Regions from separate parts of the Xanthomonas albilineans genome, predicted to be linked through region 2. Evidence: predicted binding sites of a transcription regulator. Region 2 holds the regulator's gene; the other holds the start of a gene.
The links. Region 2 encodes FliA, which starts transcription of late flagellar genes. Its sites were predicted from a motif close to TAAAGTTTNNCNNNCNNNGGCCGATAA; they were not measured.
Positions count from the first base shown of each region.

Region 1: a site for FliA is predicted at 2,251-2,277, ahead of XaFJ1_RS15380 (methyl-accepting chemotaxis protein). Genes of this name have one in related genera too.

Region 1 covers NZ_CP046570.1:3,665,589-3,669,933, reverse strand. Annotated here, with positions in the region: gene XaFJ1_RS15380 (methyl-accepting chemotaxis protein) at 34-2,142, opposite strand; gene XaFJ1_RS15375 (MFS transporter) at 2,407-3,783, shown strand; gene folE (GTP cyclohydrolase I FolE) at 3,903-4,345, shown strand, end outside.
Region 2 covers NZ_CP046570.1:1,552,092-1,556,436, reverse strand. Annotated here, with positions in the region: gene flhF (flagellar biosynthesis GTPase FlhF) at 1-727, shown strand, start outside; gene XaFJ1_RS06560 (P-loop NTPase) at 714-1,598, shown strand; gene XaFJ1_RS06555 (RNA polymerase sigma factor FliA) at 1,595-2,344, shown strand; gene cheY (chemotaxis response regulator CheY) at 2,363-2,755, shown strand; gene XaFJ1_RS06545 (protein phosphatase CheZ) at 2,755-3,363, shown strand; gene XaFJ1_RS06540 (chemotaxis protein CheA) at 3,368-4,345, shown strand, end outside.

The DNA.
Region 1 (4,345 bases), 1.6 Mb from region 2:
GCCGCCGAGGCCAGGCGGCAACGCCGGCTGCACTCAGACGTAGGCGCCGACCTTGAACACTTCCACCGCCTGGGTGAGTTGCGCCGATTGTTCCTCCAGCGAGCGCGCTGCGGTGCTGGCCTCTTCTACCAGGGCCACGTCCTTTTGGGTGGTTTCGTCCATCTTGGCGATGGTTTGGTTCACCTGCTCGATGCCCTGTGCTTGCTCGCGTGAGGCAGCCGAGATGTGGCCCATGATGTCGGTGACATGCTGCACGCTGGTGACCAACTGGTCCATGGTGGTGCCGGCCTTGTGGACCAGCGCGGCGCCATGGCTCACACGCTGTACCGAGTCGTCGATCAGGGTCTTGATTTCCTTCGCGGCGCTGGATGCGCGGTGAGCGAGGGTGCCGACTTCCGCGGCGACCACCGCGAAACCCTTGCCTTGCTCGCCAGCGCGCGCCGCTTCCACCGCGGCGTTGAGCGCCAGGATATTGGTCTGGAAGGCGATTCCATCGATGACCGAGATGATGGCGGCGATGCGTTTGGACGCTGCCTCGATGCCGCTCATGGTTTCCACCGCCTGACTCACCACGTTGCGTCCGTCCGTCGCCACGCTGGCCGCGCCCAGCGCCAGCTGGTTGGCACGCTGGGCGTGTTCGGCATTCTGCTTCACCGTGGAGGTTAGCTCCTCCATTGCGGCGGCGGTTTCTTCCAGGTTGGATGCTTGCTGTTCGCTGCGCTGGGCCAGCTCCTGATTGCCGCTGGCGATATCCTCGGCGGCGAAGCCGATATTGTTGGTGGTGCGTTGGATGTGGGCGACGATGTCGGTGAGGCGGTGCACGGTGCTGTTGGCGTCGTCGCGCATCGTGGCGAACACGCCGTGGAAGTTGCCGGACATGCGCACGGTGAGGTCGCCCTCGGAGATGCCGCGCAACAGTGTCGAGAACTTGCCCAGGTTGGCATCGGCCGTCGCCATCATCGTGTTGAGATTCTCGACCATGGTACGGAAGGCATGTTCGAATTTCTCCGGCTGCCCACGGTGGGCGAAGTCGCCGGCGCAGGCGGCTTCGGCCAGCGTCTGGATTTGCACGTTGATCGCATGCAGGTTTTGTTTGACCTGGCGCATCGTGGCGGTGATCGCCGCCTTCTCGCCGGGGTAGTCCGCAATCTCCTGGCGCAGGTCGCCGACAGCGTAGCGGCCCATGACCTCGGTGATACGCAACTGTGTCTGCACATGGGCATCGACCAGGGCGTTGGTGTCGGCGACCATCTGCCCGTATTCGCCGGGGAAGCGTTGCGCATCCATGCGGTAGCTGATCGCGCCGGCATCGTGTCGCGTGGCCATTTCGCGTTGCGCCGAGATGACCTCGTGCAGGCGCCGCTGCATTTGCTGCATCGCCCGTAGCAATTGTCCGGATTCGTCGTTGCTGGTGGATGTGTCGGGACTGCTCAGGTCGCCGGCGCCGATGCGTTCGGCCAGTCGCAGCGACTGCCGCAGTGGCAGTACCACCCGGCGGGTGAGCAGAAAGGCGATGCCGGAGCCAAGCAACAAGGCCAGCACGGTGCAGCCGACCATCAGCACGGCGAAACCGCGCGCGGTGGCCATTGCTTCCTTGGCGGCCTGGCGGTTCTTGGCTTCCTGTAGGTCGATGAAGGCGTTGATGCTGGCTAACCAGTCGACGAAGGCCGGACGCGCCTGCTGCAACAGCTGCGCTTTCGCCTGGTCCTTGTCGCCGCTGTCGCGCAGGCTGCGCACCTGCACGATCAGCGGCATGGTGCGCTGCTCGACCGCCTTGATCCGTTGCAGGATCGCCTGTTCTTTGGGATCGTTGGAGGCCGCCAGTTGAGCGTCGAGCGGCTGCGCCGAGCGCGCATAATCGGCGGCCAGTTTGTCGATCAAGTCCTCGGTGGTTTGACGGCTGGCCGGATCGTCCAGCAGCACCACGTCGCGCAGTGCGATCGCGCGATCGTGGACGCTGCCGCGGAAATTGATCGCGTAGCGCTGCTTGACACTATTGACCGCGTTGATGGCGGTCAGGCGCTGGTCGATGCTATGGACGCGCTCGATGCCGACGACAGTGAGCAGAACCATCAGCACGATGATCGAGAGGAAGCCCAGGGCCATGCGTTGGCCGATACGCAGATTCGAGAAGACGTGCATGGAGGTCGAGTTCGCCGACGTGGAGTGGGAAGCGGAGATAACGGGCATGGTGCGGAGGAACGGGTTGCCGACGGTCGCACGATTGCGCTGTGCCGGGTTAGCACATGGGTAGCGGCGTGTTGCCGGTGAACTGAAGTGCGTCGTTAGCGCATGACAAGGCTATGATCGAGGTCAGGGCGTAAGTTCACGTGATGAAGATCACATTAATGAACCAATTCGCGCTTGTCATACTTTGCTGGCGTTCCTCATAACAGGATCCATCGCATGCACGCATCTTCACCTTCCGTTGCCCATATCGCTGTGCCCGGCAGCCTCCGTCGCTCGGTGTCCAACACGCTCAAGGGCTCGGCCGGCAATCTGGTGGAGTGGTACGACGTCTATGTCTACTCGGTATTTGCCAGCTACTTCGAGTCCCAGTTCTTTTCCAAGCAGGACAAGAACGCCACGCTGTATGTTTGGGCGATCTTTGCGGTCACTTTCGTGATGCGGCCCCTGGGCGCGTGGTACTTCGGTCGCGTCGCCGATCGCTATGGCCGGCGCCTGGCGCTGATTCTCTCGGTGTCGCTGATGGCCGCTTGCGCGTTCCTGATCGCGGTCACACCGACGATGTCCAGCATCGGCTTCGCCGCGCCGGCGCTGCTGCTGTTGGCACGTCTGGTGCAAGGCTTCGCGACCGGTGGCGAGTACGGCACCAGTGCCACGTATCTGTCGGAGGCGGCGATTCCGGGGCGACGCGGCTTCCTGTCCTCATTCCATTACGTGACGCTGGTTGGCGGCCACGTACTCGCGCAGGCCGTGCTGCTGGTGCTGTTGCAGGTGTTCGATCCCGTGCAGATGTCGGCGTGGGGGTGGCGTGTGGCCTTCGCCCTGGGGGGTGTCGGTGCGTTGGTGGTGTTCTGGTTGCGCCGGAGTATGGACGAGTCGTTGGGTTCGGACTCCATCGCCGAGGCGCGCAAGGGTGGTGCGCACGCGGCCGGCGCGTTGCACGAGTTGTTCGTGCATCAATGGCGACCGCTGCTGGTGTGTTTTCTGGTGACCGCGGGCGGTACGGTCGCCTTCTACACGTATTCGGTCATCGGGCCGAAAATGATCCAGAGCGCGTTCGCCGGCGACGATGTGATGGCCGGGACGATCATCAATTTGGTGGCGTTGACCGTGCTGATGCTGATGCAACCGATCGGCGGTTGGCTATCGGATCTGGTCGGGCGCAAGAGCCTGTTGGTGTTCTTCGGTATCGGCGGGGTGCTTTACACCTGGTTCCTCGTGCTGGAACTGCCGAAACAGCACGATTGGCTGGGCGCATTCGCGATCCTCGCTGTGAGTTTCGTCATTCTCACCGGTTACACCTCAATCAACGCGGTGGTGAAAGCCGAATTGTTCCCCACCCATATCCGCGCGCTCGGTGTCGGCCTGGGATATGCCTTGGCCAATTCGGTCTTCGGCGGCACCGCGCCGCTGCTCTACCAAGCCTCGCTGAAGACCGACCATGTGACGACCTTTGTCTGGTATGCCACGGCGGTGATCGCAGTGTCGTTGGTGGTGTACGCGCGCTTCCTGAGCAACAAGGGCGCCAACTGGCTCGACGACGCGACTGCGTTGCAGCAACGCCGGTATCCGCCAATGCCGGATGTGCGCGGCTGAGCCGTCGCGCGTTTCTATCGGCTGCGTCACCGCGCAGCCGGCTTGCGTGCACCCCGCAACGGCGTCTTCCCGGCGACTCGGGTACCATGCAGCCCCTCTCACCGGCGTTTCTTCATCCGATGGCCGATTCCAAGCACACTCCTGTCCCTTGCGTGACCCAGGCCCAGGCCGAAGAGGCGGTGCGTACCCTGCTGCGCTGGTCCGGCGACGACCCGACCCGCGAAGGCTTACTGGATACTCCGCGGCGGGTCGTCGAGGCCTACGGCGATTGGTTCAGCGGTTACCGCGAGGATCCGCGCGAGTATATGTTGCGCACTTTCGAAGAGGTGGCTGGCTACGATGAACTGATCGTGCTGCGCGACATCGATTACGAAAGCCACTGCGAGCACCATATGGCGCCGATCATCGGCAAGGTGCATGTCGGTTACCTGCCGCGTGGCAAGGTGGTGGGCATCAGCAAGCTGGCGCGGGTGGTCGATGCCTATGCGCGTCGCTTCCAGGTACAGGAAAAGATGACCGCGCAGATCGCGGAATGTATCCAGGATGCGCTGGAGCCGTTGGG
Region 2 (4,345 bases):
TCCCGCCGACCTGGAACTGCACCGCGGCCGCGGACTGATGCTGGGCCTGTTGTCCAAACGCCTGCCGATCGCGACATTGGATCCGCTCGAGCAAGGCGGCGTGATCGCCCTGATCGGCCCCACCGGCGCCGGCAAGACCACGACCATCGCCAAGCTGGCCTCTCTCTTCCTGGAGCGCAATGCCGCCCGCGACGTGGCTCTGGTCACGACCGACACCGTCCGCGTCGGTGGCCGCGAACAACTGCACAGCTATGGCCGACAGCTCGGGATCGCCGTCCACGAAGCCGACAGCGATGCCTCGCTACAGCAGCTGCTGCAGCGTCTGGCCGACTACAAATTGGTGCTGATCGACACCGCCGGCATGGGCCAGCGCGACCGTGCGCTGGCCGCGCAACTGCACTGGTTGCGCGCCTCGCGAGTCGTCCGCTCGTTGCTCGTGCTTCCCACCAACGCCCATTTTTCCGACCTGGACGAAGTCGTACGCCGGTTCGCCAGCGCCGATCCACAGGGCGTCATCCTGACCAAGCTGGACGAAACCGGACGGTTTGGCAGCGCCTTGTCGGTGGTCGTGGACCACCGCCTTCCCATCACCTGGGTGACCGATGGACAGCGTGTGCCGGACGACCTGCACCGCGCCAACGCCGCCAGCCTGGTATTGCGCCTTGAAGATTTGCGGCGCGCTGCCGATAAGCCCTGTACTCCGGAGCAGAACCATGCCGTCGCGTGATTACGCCAATCTGACCAACGCGTTTCCCCTATCGGCGACGCGCAACGAACCGCTGGGTCCGGTGCGCACGATCGCTGTGACCGGTGGCAAGGGTGGCGTCGGCAAGACCAACATCTCGGTCAATCTGTCGATGGCGCTGGCCGATATGGGCAAGCGCACCCTGCTCCTGGACGCCGACCTCGGTCTGGCCAACGTCGATGTACTGCTGGGCTTGACGCCTAGATTCACGGTGGCCGATCTGGTCGCTGGGCGTTGCACGCTGGAAGAAGCCCTGATCGACATGCCCAACGGGCTGATGGTGGTGCCCGCAGCCTCCGGCCGCCGTTACATGGCCGAACTGCCCCCCGCTCAACACGTCGGCCTGGTCAATGTGTTCTCCGAGTTGCAGCGCGATCTGGATATCATGGTGATCGACACCGCCGCCGGCATCACCGACAGCGTGCTGACCTTCTGCCAGGCCGCGCAGGACGCAGTCGTCGTGGTCTGCGACGAGCCGGCCTCGATCACCGACGCCTACGCCCTGATCAAAGTGCTCGCGCGCGAACGCGGCATGGATCGGCTGCAGATCGTCGCGAACATGGTCCGCGACATCAACGAAGGCCGCCTGTTATACGAAAAACTCAGCCGGGTCTGCGAGAAGTTCCTCGGCGACGTGTCGCTGAACTACCTCGGTTGCGTGCCGCAGGACGACTGGCTGCGACTGGCGGTGCAACGCCAGCAGCCCGTGGTCAAAGCCTACCCGTCCAGCCCCTCGGCCCAGGCGATCGCCGATATCGCCCGGCGCACTTCACGTTGGCAGGCACCGACTGTCCCACGCGGAAACGTCGAGTTCTTCGTCGAACGCATCATCCAACGTGGAGTAGCCGCATGAACGCCGCAGCCCACTACCGCGCCGTGCAGCGCAACAGTTCCAATGACTACATCGCGCAACACTCGGACCTGGTGCGGCGCATCGCCCATCACCTGGCAGCAAGGCTGCCGGCCAGCGTCGAGATCGACGACCTGATCCAGGCCGGGATGATCGGCCTGATCGAAGCCTCGCGCAGCTACGATGCCGACCAGGGCGCCTCGTTCGAAACCTACGCCTCGATCCGCATCCGCGGCTCGATGATCGACGAAATCCGCCGTGGCGATTGGGTGCCGCGCTCGGTGCACCGACGCGCGCGTGACGCGGCCTCGGCGATCCGCAAGATTGAACAAAACACCGGTCGCGCCGCCGCCGCCAACGAAGTGGCCGCAGCGATGGAAATGCCGCTCCCCGAATACATGCGGTTGATGGAAGATGCCGCACGCGGACAAGTACTGAGCCTGGAATCGCGCATCGAGGACCATGGGGAACTGGACACCATCGCCAAGGGCGGTCCCAATCCGCAGCAGATGCTCGAGCGCAGCGAATTCGGCCGCGAACTTGGCAAAGCGATCGCGCAACTACCCGAGCGCGAACAATTAGTGTTGTCGCTGTACTACGAGCAGGAATTGAATCTCAAGGAAATTGGCGCGGTCCTCGGAGTCAGCGAGTCGCGCGTGTGCCAGATCCACGGTCAGGCCACGGTACGGTTGCGCGGACGCCTGAAGGCATTCGAAGCCGCCGACGCAGGTCTGGAAGACGAAGAATAAGAACCTAGGGAGTTAGCGGTGAACAAAAACATGCGGATTTTGATCGTGGACGATTTTTCGACGATGCGACGTATCGTCAAAAATCTGCTTGGCGATCTTGGCTTCACCAACACCGCCGAAGCAGAAGACGGCAACAGCGCGCTAGCCGCATTGCGCTCGGCGCCGTTCGAATTCGTGGTCACCGACTGGAACATGCCCGGCATGACCGGCATCGATTTGCTGCGCAACATTCGCGGCGACGACAAGCTCAAGCATCTACCCGTGCTGATGGTCACTGCCGAGGCCAAGCGCGAGCAGATCATCGAAGCGGCACAGTGCGGCGTGAACGGCTACATCATCAAACCGTTCACCGCGCAGACGCTGGAAGAGAAGTTGGGCAAGATCTTCGAGCGCCTGGGAGCAACCGCCTGATGGAAGTCACTGCTGAACGCACTGCTCTGATCGAACGCCTGCAAGGTGCGCTGGACGCACTGGAAAGCGGTGACGAAGCCGGCTGGCGCCGGGAGATCGACACCCTCGCCGCCTGGCGCACACGCCCGATGATGCAGGGCCTGAGCCGACTTGCGCGCGACCTGGGCCAGGCACTGGGCGAACTGCCGGTGGCGCCCAGCGACGCTGGCGAACTGGATGACGCCTGTTCGCGGCTGGACCACGTGGTGGCAATGACCGAACAAGCCAGTCACCGTACCTTGGATTTGGCCGAGGAATGCCGTGCGCTCGCCGAACAATTGCGTGCCGGCGGCCTGAGTGGCGACCAGAGCGAGATCCTGGACAAGATCCGCCACAACCTCACCGAAATGGCTCTGGCGCAGAGCTTCCAGGACCTGACCGGACAGATCATCCGCCGCGTCGCAGGAATTGTGCGCCGTGTGCACGAAGGGTTCGGCGCGCTGGGATTACCGCCGAAGGAAGAACGCAAAGCCGATGGCGGCTTGGCCGGCCCAGCCCTACCTGGCCTGGACCGTCACGGCGTGTCGCAAAACGACGCCGACGACCTGCTGTCCGGATTGGGGTTGTAATCGCATGAGCGCCGTATCAGACGACATCGCTGCCGACTTCATCATCGAGGCCCAGGAGATCCTGGACCGCCTAGGCGAACAGTTGGTGTCGCTGGAACAGGCGCCTGATGACAGCAACCAGCTCAACGCCGTGTTCCGGGGCTTCCACACCCTCAAGGGCGGTGCCGGCTTCCTATCGATCAACGCCATGGTCGAGTTGTGCCATGCCGCCGAAGAGACCCTGGGCATGGCCCGTGCCGGTCAGGCTACGCTGGAAGCCCGTCACTTCGACGCCGCGCAGCAATCGCTGGACTACCTGCAATCGATGCTGGATGCGTTCAGCAGCGGCGAAGAGCCGCCACGCGCGCCGGCACAATTGATCGCGCAATTCGCCGCAGGTGGCGAGGAAACCGCGATGCCATCCACTTCTGCAACAGCCGGTAAAAGCAGCATGCCCGCTGGAGGAGCTGGCGCCGATTCGGACCTGATCAGCGACGACGAATTCGAAGCACTACTCGACAACCTGCACGGCGGTGCCGCGCCCGCGGCCAAACCGCAACTTACCGCATCACCAAGTCCAAAACCCAACGCACCGGCATCCAAGCCAAGCGTGGCTGCAAAGACGAGCGAACCCGAACAAACCGTGCGCGTGGACACCAAACGCCTGGACGCCATCGTCAACATGATCGGTGAACTGGTGCTATCGCGCAATCGACTCAAGACACTGCGTGCGCGCCTGCACGACGAAGAGCTTGATCGTGCAGTCAGCACGCTGGACATCGCCACCGCCCGGCTGCAATCGGCGGTAATGCGGACACGCATGCAACCGGTCGGCAAGGTGTTCTCGCGCTTCCCGAAGGTCGCGCGCGACGTTGCCCGTTCTTTGCAGAAAGAAGTGGAATTGGAACTGATTGGTGCCGACACCGAGCTGGACCGCAATCTGGTCGAGGCACTGGCCGATCCTCTGGTCCATTTGGTGCGCAACGCGATCGACCACGGCATC